DNA from 2 places in the Brevundimonas aurantiaca genome. Region 2 is predicted to be linked to the other one. Evidence: riboswitches for the same ligand, from Rfam matches in the RefSeq annotation. Region 2 holds a riboswitch; the other holds the start of a gene.
What was found. A riboswitch is a leader RNA that binds a small molecule or an ion and turns the genes downstream of it on or off. The one in region 2 is predicted to bind cobalamin.
Positions count from the first base shown of each region.

Region 1: it holds a riboswitch for cobalamin, as region 2 does, so the genes downstream of both, metE (5-methyltetrahydropteroyltriglutamate--homocysteine S-methyltransferase) here and JMT67_RS10670 (TonB-dependent receptor plug domain-containing protein) in region 2, are expected to answer to the same signal.

Region 1 is NZ_CAJGVD010000001.1:234,507-240,616, forward strand. Features, by position in the region: gene JMT67_RS01175 (GNAT family N-acetyltransferase) at 1-229, shown strand, start outside; gene JMT67_RS01180 (cupin domain-containing protein) at 249-1,157, shown strand; gene JMT67_RS01185 (GIN domain-containing protein) at 1,258-2,163, shown strand; gene JMT67_RS01190 (porin) at 2,529-3,281, opposite strand; cobalamin riboswitch at 3,534-3,735, shown strand; gene metE (5-methyltetrahydropteroyltriglutamate--homocysteine S-methyltransferase) at 3,846-6,110, shown strand, end outside.
Region 2 is NZ_CAJGVD010000001.1:2,170,638-2,176,747, forward strand. Features, by position in the region: gene mutS (DNA mismatch repair protein MutS) at 1-2,634, opposite strand, end outside; cobalamin riboswitch at 2,733-2,872, shown strand; gene JMT67_RS10670 (TonB-dependent receptor plug domain-containing protein) at 3,038-4,861, shown strand; gene JMT67_RS10675 (aldo/keto reductase) at 4,845-5,765, opposite strand; gene maiA (maleylacetoacetate isomerase) at 5,856-6,110, opposite strand, start outside.

The DNA.
Region 1 (6,110 bases), 1.9 Mb from region 2:
CCGGCCCGGCCTGGGTCGGAGCCTAGGCGAGGCGGCCGTGGCCGCCCTGGGCGGAGCCGGAGGACGGGGGCAGGCCCTGCGCAACTCTCTGCGTCGCCGCTGGTCCACCATCGAGGCCTGCGAAGCCTCCTCCCTTGGCCAGTTGCGCGGCGCCGCCTTCGCCCTTCGGTCCGCCGTGAGCAAGGCGGCGGCCAAGCGCAAGGGCCCGACCCGCGTGGCCCACGTCTAAGCGAAGCCGAGGAAAGCCGATGAACGAACGACGCACCCGCTATCCCGGTCCGATCTCAGAGGCGGCGGACCACCCGCACACCCTGGTCGATCAGGGGTTCGCCGAGGATGCGGTCCTGGCGACGGTGCTGGATCGCTATCCCGCCGAACTGTTCGACATCAACCTGTATGACTATGACGAGGCGGGGCAGGTCAGTCTGCGGACCGGCGCGCGAGGGCGGCTGTCCGGCGAGGCCCTGCTGGAGGCCATCAAACAGGGCCGGCTGTGGGTCAATTTGCGGAGCGTGGAGACCGGCTGGCCAGAGCTTTGGGCCGCCGCCATGGACGAATTTCGCAAGATCCAGGCGACCTACCCCGGTCTTAGAGCCGTTCGGAACGCCGGTCAGCTGATCCTGTCGTCGCCCAAGGCGCGGGTGCCCTATCATTTCGACGCGGCAGGGGTGGTCCTGTTCCACATGCGGGGGCGCAAGCGGATCTACGTCTATCCCGGCGACGAGCGGCGATTGCCGGAACGGAACATGGAACAGGTGGTCGCCCGCCAGACGACCGAGGAACTGCCCTATGACCTGGCCTTCGAGCGAGAGGCGCAGATCATCGATCTGGAGCCGGGCCGGGCGCTGACCTGGCCTCTGTATGCGCCGCACAGGGTGGAGAATCTGGATCGGTTCTGCGTCAGCCTGTCGATGGACTTCCAGACCTGGCCGTCGCGTTTCCGGAACGGAGCCCTGTTCACCAACGCCGTCCTTCGCAGCTGCGGCGGACGCCCGCGATGCACCGACGCCATGGGGACGCCCGAGCTGGCGGCCCGCTGGGCGGCCTCTCTGGCCCTGAAGCGCACCGGATTGTTGAAGAGCCGGATCGCCCAGTTCGAACGCGACTTCGAACCGCAGATCGGCGCCGCCGACGGAGCGGGAGAGATCAGGCCATGAGGCGGGGGCCAGGTTAATTCGGGTTCATGACCTGAAGTTAAAATGACTTGGGTCGCCCGGGCGATCACCCTTCTCCCGTAGTCAGGGAAAGGGAGCTCTCATGAAGACCGTTCTGATCGCCGCCGCCGCATTGGCCGCCTGCGCCGCAGCCGCGCCGGCGTCGGCCGCCGAAGTCGAAATCCGCAACGCCGTCGCGCGCGTCGTCGTCATCGTCGAAGACCGCCAGGACGTCGCCGTGGAGGTGACGCAGGGACGCTCCCGGTTGCCCGCGCTCCAGGTGCGTCGTCAGGGACGGGACGTCCGCATCGACGGCGGCCTGCGTTCCAACCGGATGTGGAGCGGCGACGTCCGCAACTGCAACGCCGGACGTGCGGGCGCCGCCCAGCCGGGCGAAGGCGCCAGTGTTGAGGTGCGCAACCTGGGCCGCGTCCGTCTGGAAGAGGCGCCGCTGATCGTGTTGCGCACCCCGCGTGATGTGGACGTCAGCGCGGAGGGCGCCGTCTTCGGGGCCGTAGGGCGCGGCGCGCACGACGTGAGATTAGAGAACGCCGGTTGTGGATTGTGGAATATAGCAAACATCTCCGGAGCGTTATTGCTAAAATCTCTTGGCACAGGCGCGCTGCGTGCAGGGATTTCACAATCGGCGACGGTGGCGTTGTCTGGAAGTTCAGATATAAGTGTCGGATCGAACAGGCGATTTACTGGGGCAGTCAGTGGATCTGGTAGTATCCAGGTTTCTGAAGTGATTGGAAATGTAAATGCCGTAATAGGTGGTTCTGGAAATATTACGATAAGGTCGGGCACCGTAGATAATCTTGTCGCTATGATCGGCGGAAGCGGCAATATAACCGTGCATGCTACAGTGCTGAATGCTGATGCTGCGATTTCTGGCTCGGGAGACGTCCGCATTAGATGTCTATCAGGTGCTCGTACTCAGGCCGTTCGAGGATCTGGTCGATTAGTTATCGGAAATCAAGAAAACGAGGAAATTGGGCGCTGCAACTAAGGGTGATGGCAATTTCTCGCCAAAGTTGGTAACGTAACGGTACCAACATGTGGAGGGTTCTATGGCTGGATACAAAAAATTGCTTTCCTCTGGCGTTTTTGCGCTGAGTCTTCTTTTAATTCCAAGCCAAACTTTGGCGGGATCGCTTGCGTGTGAGAACATGTGTGAGCAAATTTTAGAGCAAAGAGTCGATGAGTGTAACGGGGCTTATGATGTGGGCGGTTATGAGTGGGATCAATGCTTAGGCTTGGCAATGGGGGCACATAGAAACTGTGTTGGCTACGTCTGCGGATTCATTAGCTGGTAAAATAAAGCCCCGGCGGATCGGTCCGCCGGGGCTCTTTTTAGTCAGCAGGCCGTCAGGCTTAGAAGGCGCCCAGGACGCTGGTGATGGCGGAAACGCCCAGGCCGGCGCCGGCGCGGTCACGCGCTTGCAGGCCGCCGCCGAAGCTGTAGCGCAGACCCAGCGACCAGGTGTCGACGTCCAGCGAGTCGATGTCGGCGCGGGTGTAGGAAGCGCCGACCGAGAACGGGGTGTTCTCGATTTCGTACTCGGCGCCAACGCCGTAGGTCCAGGCGTCCACGTCGCCGCCGGCGACATCGACGTTGTTGTAGCTGACGCCGGCGTTCAGGCGCAGGTTCGGCATCACGTAGAAGGCGGCGTCGCCGCCGACGGTCCAGATGTCGGCGTCTGCGTCGTCAGCCGTGGTGTAGGCGACCAGGCCGGTCAGGGTCGCGTTGGACAGGTACTTCTGGGCCTCGGCGCCGACGGTCCAGACCGGCTCATCGCCCGAGCCGATGCCGTTGGCGGCGACGAAGGCGCCCGCGCGGACGTCCGAGGTCCACATCTTGGTCAGGTGGGCGGCGGCGACGCCGGTGACGTCTTCTTCACCGAAGGCCTTGGTGTAGTCGACGGCGCCGTTCAGGGTCACGGTCCAGTCAGCGGCCGGCAGGGCGACCGTGCCGTCCACGGTCCAGACGTCGGCGTCGACATCGTTGCCGGCGACTTCGATCGAGGGGTTGGAATAGGTCACGCCGACCGAGCCGACGGCGTCTTGGGCGAAGGCCGGGGCGGCGAACAGGGCGGCGGCGGCCGTGGCGAGGAGGATCGTCTTCATTTTCTTTTGTCCTTAGCAGTCTCGACCCGGATGGGGGTCCGGGGAGGGCGGCTGCTATCAGGCGCGGACGAAGCTGAGCATTAAATCGTCGTTACGTAAGTGTCTTGAAACTGTCGTGTTGCCCATCCGCCACGCCTTGTGGTCGCAATGTGTCAGGGGTGGGCGCATCTGGAGGCAAAGGGTTAAGCTGTGGCAATCGCATAATCGTATAAGCATATCCTTATATGTATTGACGGCCTGCTGATTGTGAGGCCATCCTCAGCCGTCGTGGTCTGCACGTGGTCTTCGGAACACGTGCAGCTAAGAGGGAAGCCGGTGGGAAACCGGCGCTGCCCCCGCAACTGTAAGCGGCGAGTCGAAGGTCCATCTCGTGTCACTGGCGTTCACGCCGGGAAGGCCGGACCCTAGGCGTCGACCCGTGAGCCAGGAGACCTGCCCCGACAGATAACGTCCTCCGGCGGGGTGTCCGGTCAGGCCGCATGCGCGCCGCCGGACCCTGCACGTCCGCGTCGGCGTCCGCGCGACCCTGTCCGAAGCCTGGCCACAACACAGGTTTCGAACGTCATGACCCGCCACACCGTCCAGGTCGCCACCCTCGGCTTTCCCCGCATCGGCCCCAAGAGAGAGCTGAAGACCGCGCTCGAGGCCTATTGGGCCGGCAAGACCGACGCCGAGGCCCTTCTGTCCGCCGCCGCCCAGCTGCGCAGCCTGACCTGGGCGCGCCAGCGTGACCTGGGGGCCGACGTCGTGCCGTCCAACGACTTCTCTCTCTATGACCATGTGCTCGACCTGACCGCCATGGTCGGCGCCGTGCCGCCCGCCTACGGCTGGCGCGGGGATCGTGTCGATCTGGCGACCTACTTCGCCATGGCCCGCGGTTCACGGGGCGACGGTCAGGCGTGCGCACACGGTCACGCCCATGCGAGCGGCGAGGGGACGCCGGCCATGGAGATGACCAAATGGTTCGACACCAACTACCATTATCTCGCGCCTGAATTTACCGCCGACCAGGTGTTCCGTCTCGGCTCGACCAAGGCGCTGGACGAATATCTGGAGGCCAGGGCGCTGGGGATCGAGACCCGGCCGGTGCTGCTGGGACCGGTCTCTTATCTCCTGCTGGGCAAGACGCGGGGCGAGCCGTTTGACGTCCTCAGCCTGCTGCCGCGCCTGCTGCCGATCTATGCCGAGGTGCTGCGGTCCCTGGCCCGCGCCGGCGCCACCTGGGTGCAGATGGACGAGCCCTGCCTGGTCACCGATCTGAGCGATGAGGCGAAGGCGGCTTACGACCACGCCTATCGTGTGCTGACCGACGTGACGCCGCCGATCAAGCTGATGCTGACCACCTATTTCGGTGGGCTCGGGGATAATCTGGAGGCCGTGCTGCGCCTGCCGGTTCACGGACTGCACATCGACCTGATCCGAGCGCCGGAGCAGTTGGCCCAGGTCGCGTCTGCGGCGCGCGTCGATCAGGTGCTGTCGCTCGGCGTCATTGACGGCCGCAACGTCTGGAAGGCCGACCTCAACGCCGTGCTGGACAAGGTGGAGCCCCTGGTCGCGGCCGGGCGCAGGGTGGTGATCGCCCCGTCCTCCTCCTTGCTGCACGCCCCGATCGATCTGGAACGGGAGACCGGGCTCGATCCCGAGATCAAGGACTGGCTGGCCTTCGCCGTGCAGAAGGTGGCCGAGTTGGCCACCCTGGCGCGGGCGTTGAATGAAGGCCGCGGCGCGGTGAAAGCGGCGCTCGACGCCTCGACCGCCTCGGTCGCCTCACGTCGCACTTCACCGCGCATCAACGACCCCAAGGTCCAGGCGCGAGCCGCCGATGCCGACCCCGCCCTGGCGCTCAGAAACTCCTGCTTTGAAATTCGTCGCCAGGTTCAGCGAGGGCGTCTGAATCTGCCCGCCTATCCGACCACCACCATCGGCTCCTTTCCTCAGACAGCTGGGATCCGAAAGGCGCGCGCTGATCACGGGCGAGGCGTCATCGACGATGCGGCCTACGCCCGCCTGCTGCGCGACGAGACCGCGCGAGCGATCAAATGGCAGGAGGCGCTCGGCCTGGATGTCCTGGTCCACGGCGAGTTCGAGCGCAACGACATGGTCCAGTACTTCGGCGAGCACTTGTCCGGCTTCGTCTTCACAAAGGCCGCCTGGGTGCAGTCCTACGGTTCGCGCTGCGTGCGCCCGCCCATCCTCTACGGCGACGTCGCGCGGCCCAGGCCCATGACAGTCGAATGGTGGCGCTATGCGCAGGGTCTCACCGACAGACCGGTGAAAGGCATGCTGACGGGCCCCGTCACGATTCTGAACTGGTCCTTCGTGCGCGACGACCAGCCGCGCAGCACCACCTGCCGTCAGATCGCCTTCGCCATCCGCGACGAGGTAGTCGATCTCGAAACCGCCGGCGCCGCCGTCATCCAGATCGACGAGGCCGCCCTGCGCGAAGGCCTGCCCCTGCGGCGCGCCGACTGGGACGACTATCTGGAATGGGCGGTCGAAAGCTTCCGCATCGCGGCATCGGGGGTGCGAGACGAAACCCAGATCCACACCCATATGTGCTATTCGGAGTTCAACGACATCATTCAGGCCATCGGAACCATGGACGCCGACGTCATCTCCATCGAGACCTCGCGGTCCAGGATGGAGCTGCTCGACGCCTTCTCCGACTACCGCTATCCGGCCGAGATCGGGCCGGGCGTCTATGACATCCACTCGCCGCGCGTCCCCACGGTCGAGGCGATGACCGCCCTGCTGAAGGCGGCGGCGCGCAAACTGCCGCAGGACCGGCTTTGGGTGAATCCGGATTGCGGGTTGAAGACGCGGGCTTGG
Region 2 (6,110 bases):
CGTCAGGGCGTCGGGGTCCACCGCCTGCAAGGCCGCCTCCAGCTTGGAAGGCGCGCGCGGCGGCTCCGGTTCGGCCACGGCGAACAGCGGCAGATCGTCCAGGCGGGCCGCTGCCGCCTTCTCCCCTTCCAGCCGCTCCAGCACCGCCTTGGCCCGCGCGACCACCGCGGCCGGCGCCCCGGCCAGCTTGGCCACCTGAACGCCGTAGGACCGGTCCGCCGCGCCCGGCGCCGCCTCGTGCAGAAAGACCAGGTCGCCGTTCCATTCCTTGGCCGTCATGGACAGGTTGCAGACGTGGTCCAGCCGCGTCTCCAGCTGGGCCAGCTCGTGATAGTGGGTGGCGAACAGGGTGCGGGCGCGGTTGACGTCGTGCAGGGCCTCGGCCGTGGCCCAGGCGATCGCCAGGCCGTCATAGGTCGCCGTGCCCCGGCCGATCTCGTCCAGAACCACGAAGCTGCGCGGCGTGGCCTGGGTCAGGATGGCGGCGGTCTCGACCATCTCCATCATGAAGGTGGAGCGGCCGCGCGCCAGGTCGTCGCCGGCGCCGACGCGGCTGAACAGCCGGTCCACCACGCCCAGACGCATCGCCCGCGCCGGCACGAAGGCCCCGGCCTGGGCCAGGATCACCAAAAGCGCGTTCTGGCGCAGGAAGGTCGACTTACCGGCCATGTTCGGCCCGGTGACGATAGCCAGCCGGGCGCAGTCCGATCCAGACCCGTCCAGCCGGGCGTTGTTGGGCGTATAGGGATCGCCGGCCGCCTTGACCGCCGCCTCGACCACCGGATGCCGCCCGGCCTCGACCGAGAAGACCAGACTGTCGTCCACCACCGGCCGAGTCGCCCCGGCCTCCTGGGCCCATTCCGCCAGGGCCGCATGGGCGTCCAGCTCGGCCAGAGCCTCCGCGACCGCCTGCAGCGGCTGGGCCAGGCGGGCGACCTCGCGCCGCCAGCCCTCGAAGGTCTCGGCCTCGATGGCCAGGGCGCGGTGACCGGCCTGGCTGATCCGGGCGTCCAGCTCCGACAGTTCGACCGTGGTGAACCGTACCTGGCTGGCCAGGGTCTGACGGTGGATGAAGGGACTGTCCGGCCCGGCCCGCAACAGACCCTCCGCCGCCTTGGCCGAGGTTTCCAGGAAATAGCCCAGGACGGCGTTGTGCTTGACCTTGAAGGGCACGCCGGACTCGGCGACCGCCCGCGCCTCCAGATCGGCCACCACCCGGCGGCTGTCGTCGCGCAGGGTGCGGGCGGCGTCCAGTTCAGGCCGATAGTCGGGGCGCACGAAACCGCCGTCGCGGGCCAGATGGGACGGTTCGTCCACCAGGCCGTCGATCAGATCGGCCTTCAGCCGCGACACCTCGGGCGACAGGTTCAGTCGGTCCAGGGCCAGGGCGATGCGGCGCGGCCGGCCGGTGAGCGGGTCCACCTGGCCGATGAACAGGCCCGCGATCCCCTCGGCGACGGACAGGCCGACGCGCACGGCGGCCAGATCGCGCGGACCGCCGCGCCCCAGGGCCAGCCGTCCGACCGCCCGCGCCACATCGGCCGAGGCCTTCAGACCGTCGCGAAGGGCGCGCCGCAGATCGCGCCGCTCCAGCAGCCATTCGACCGCATCGAGCTGTTCATTGATCGCCAGGGGGTCGCGCAGCGGCCGGGCGATCCGTTCCGCCAGGGCCCGGGCCCCGCCCGAGGTGACGGTGCGGTCGATACAGGCCAAGAGCGAGCCTTCGCGTTCGCCCCTCTGCGTCCGGTCGATCTCCAGACTGGCCCGGGTCGCCGGGTCGATGGCCAGAAACCCGCTCTCGCCCAGACGGCGGGGCGGGGCCAGGGCCGGAACCTTGCCGGCCTGGGTCGTCTCCAGATAGGCGGCGATCAGGCCGAGCGCCGAGACCTCGGCCTCCTCGAAGGCGCCGAACCCGTCCAGGGCCGCAACCCCGTACAGCCGCTCGACCCGCGTCCGCGCCGCCTGGGGCTCGGCGATGGCCGAGGCCAGGGCCTGAACCACGCCGCCGGACCCGTCCAGGGCGTCCCGCGTCGTCGGGTCGGAATAGATGCGGTCAGTGACCAGGACCTCGGACGGGCGGAAGGCGGCCAGGGTCGCCCCGAGATCCTCCAGCGCACAGGCGACGCTGTCCACCGCGCCGGAAGACAGTTCGACCACCGCCACGGCCGCGCGACCCTTGCGCATCGCTGCGGCGGCCAGCCGGTTGGCGCCGCGCGCATCCAGCAGACTGTCCTCGGTCAGGGTGCCGGGCGTCACCACCCGCACCACGCCGCGCTGGACCACGGCCTTGCCGCCGCGCTTCTTGGCCTCGGCCGGGTCTTCCAGCTGTTCGCAGATGGCCACCTTGTGGCCCAGGCGGATCAGCCGGGCCAGATAGCCCTCCATGGCGTGGACCGGCACCCCGGCCATGGGGATGTCCTCGCCCTGGTGCTTGCCCCGCTTGGTCAGGGTGATGCCCAGAGCCGCCGCCGCCACCTCGGCGTCCTTGAAGAACAGCTCGTAGAAGTCGCCCATGCGGAAGAACAGGATGGCGTCCGGCTGACCGGCCTTGGCCGTCAGATACTGGGCCATGAAGGGCGTGGCGCCCTCCAGAGCGGCGGCGATGTCAGGCGGGTGAGAGACAGGGGCGTTCATGTTGCGACAGGGTGACGGATCGCGTCCTGGCGCTCAAGCCCGTTGACCGGCTCTTGCACAGGCTTGTCGCCCCTGCGATAGGCCGGATCAGGCGGTTAAGGGAACACGGTGAGACACCGTGGCTGTGCCCGCAACTGTAGGCGGCGAGAGCGTCGTCCGTCCGGGGTCTCGACCTCGGCGCCACTGGGTGACTGGGAAGGCGAGGACGGCGGTTTATGACCCGCAAGCCAGGAGACCTGGCCGCCGACGTCGCTCGCTCCTGTCCGGGACCAGACAGAGGCGCGGTTTCTCCGTGGAAGCGACCCGATCTTGCGTCGTCCCGGCCTCGCGGCCGGGCGGATCGGCTCGCTGGTCACGACCCTGCGCGCGCATTCGCCGGGCCGATACGGGGACATCGCTCACAATGAAGCGCTCCATTCTTTCATCGACGGCGGCCATAGCCGCCGTCATCGCCGCACCCGCTTTCGCCGATGAGGCGACCCAGCTGGACGAGGTCGTGGTCACCGCCACCCGCCTTCCCGCCATCGTCGCCGAGACGCCCGGCGCCCGGGTCATCGATTCCAGGATCATTGAGCAACGCGGCGCCGTCTTCGCCGCCGACATCCTGTCCGACGTGCCTGGCCTGTCGGTGACGCGAACAGGGGCCTTCGGCGGGATCGCCCAGGTCCGCATGCGCGGCGCGACGCCGGGCAAGACCCTGGTGCTGGTGGACGGCGCGCCGGTCAATGATGCGGCCGAACCGAACGGCGCCTATGACTTCTCCAGCTTCGAACTGGCCGACATCGACCGGATCGAGGTGCTCAGCGGTCCGCAGTCGTCCCTGTGGGGATCGGACGCTATCGGCGGGGGGGTTTCCTTCCCCACGCGCGAAATCGACGGCGTTCGCGCCGAGGCCGAGGCGGGCAGCTTCGACACGGCGCGCGGTCGTCTGTCGGCCGGCGTCGCCAATGAGACCTACGCCTTCAGCGCCTATGTCTCGCGCTTCCAGACCGACGGGATTTCGGCGGCGGACAAGGCGGACGGCAATCCCGAGACCGACGGCTTTCGCAGCACGACCCTGGGCGCCAAGGGCCGCTATGTCCTGTCCGACGCCGTCAAGGTCGAAGGCGCGGCGCGCTGGAACGACAGCCACGCCGACATCGACGGCTTCCCCGCGCCTGACTATGTGCTGGCCGACACCGACGACGCCCAGGACAGCGAACAGTGGTCGGGCTTCGGTCGGGTGACGGCCCAGGCTTTCGGTCTTGATCATCAGTTCAGCATCTCGGCGTCCGATCTGGAGCGCACCTCCTACAGCGACGGCTTCGGCTCGACCTTCAGCGGCGACCGTCAGGCCTACCGCTGGCAGGCGGACGGTCAGGCGCAAGGCGTGGACTACGCCTTCGGCGTCGAACGCAACGAGGCCTCGGCGGCCCTGTCGTCAGGTCTGTCGCGCGACCTGTCGATAACCTCGGTGTTCGGCGTGGCCCGGTATGACGCCGGCCCGCTGAACCTGAGCGGCGGATTGCGGTACGACGACACGGACGATTTCGGCTCAAAGACCACGGGGCGGATTTCGGCGGCCTATGATCTGGCCGGCGGCTTCATCCTGTCGGGCGCCTATGGCACAGGCTTCAAGGCCCCGACCGTCAGCCAGGCGGTGTGCGACTATTGTTTCGCGCCCCAGCCGTGGCCCGCGCTGAAGCCGGAGACGGCCGACAGCGTCGAGATCGCCCTGGGCTGGGCCTCCGCCGGCGGTCGGTTCGAGGGACGCGCGACCCTGTATCGGCTGAACGTCGAGGACCAAATCACCTATTCCGCCGGCCGCTACGTCAACGTCGCCAAGACGCGGTCGGACGGGCTCGAGCTGGAAGGCCGCGCGCGCCTCGGCGCCGGTTTCGACCTGACCTTGGCCTACGCCTGGACCGACGCTGCGGACCGCACCACGGGCGCCCGACTGCTCCGCGTGCCCGAACACGCCGGTTCGGCGACCCTGGGCTGGACGGGGGATCGACTGTCGGGCGCCCTGACCGTGCGGGCGGAAGGCGATCAGGACGATTCCGGCGGCTTCTCGACCGTGGTCCGCAAGGGTTTCGTCACCGCCAATCTGAACGCGGCCTACGCCTTGACGGACAAGGTCGCCCTGACGGCGCGGATCGAGAACCTGGGCGACGAACACTATCAGCAGGTGTTCGGCTATGGAGAGCCCGGCCGGTCGGCCTATGTCGGGATCAGGCTGCGCTACTGATCAGGTTGCGGGCGTCGGCGGCGAAGGCCGCCGGCGCCTCCAGCGCCAGCTCCGACCAGTCCAGGTCGGGGCCCGGCGCATGGGCGGCCGCCAATATGGCGCGCAGCTCGGCGGCGGAGGCCACGCTGGCCACCACCCGGTCCACCGCCTCCAGAGAAAAGGCGTAGGCCAGGGCGGCCTGCATCGGATCGCAGCGGCGTTCCGCCAGGCGCCGTCGGATGCGCGACAGGGCCTGATCATATCCGGTCAAATGGGCCGGAAGATCGTCGCCGGGGGCGAACAACAGGCCGCCGGCGAAGACCGAAGACAGGTGGACCTGGGCCCCCAAGGCCTTGATCTCATCCAGAATTCCCTCGGCCGCCGCGCGCTGATCCAGAAGATTGCAGGCCACCTGAACCACATCGGCCTCCAGGCGTCGCGCCAGCAGGACCGGCCCATCCTCGACCGTGGCGCAAAAGCCGATGCTGCGAAACAGGCCGCGGGCCTTCAAGGCCTGCAGCCGGTCCCAAAGGGCCCGCCCCTCGGCGCCGGCCAGGTCGGCGGGATTGTTGACCAGCAGGGCCTCGCCCCGCGGCAGGCCCAGACGTTCCAAGGAGCGGCGCGCCCGCGCCTCAACCCGATCCAGTCCTTCGCCCAGGCCGACGGTGCGAACCGTGACGCGGAAGGGGGAGGGGAAGGGCCAGGCCTGGCCCAACAGCCGTTCGCCGTCGCCCGTCGGCTTGGTCGCGATCACCTTGACCCCCGCGTCCGCTCCCGTCTGCAACAGGAAACGCATCGCGTCCTCGCGGGCGCCCGACGGGGCGGCCATGAGGGGCTTGGCGGCGCGCTCGGGCTCGGTCACCACGGCCAAGGCCAGGCGATCGACCGGCGACGGCGCCGAGGGAGAGGGTGGGGACTGCGTCACCCCCCGATCATGCCCCCCAAAGCTTAAGGGAGGTTGATCAAGACCTTACGCGAGTCTTACTCATCGACCGCCGATATGGGTCGGGCGCGCTCAGCCGTCGGCGTCGGGCTGCCGGTCCGGGTGGGCCGCCTGAAAGGCCGGATGGGCCTGGGCGGCGGCCTCGACCGCCAGAAGGCGCGGCCAGGGCGTCAGGGCCAGATTGAACCGCCGCGCCGAATAGAGCTGTGGAATCAGATAGCAGTCCGCCAGTCCGGGACGATCGCCGAAACTCCAACCCGCACCGTGGCGCGCGACCAGGACCTCCAGGGCGTCGAAGCCCGGCGTAATCCAGCGCCCCGCCCAGGC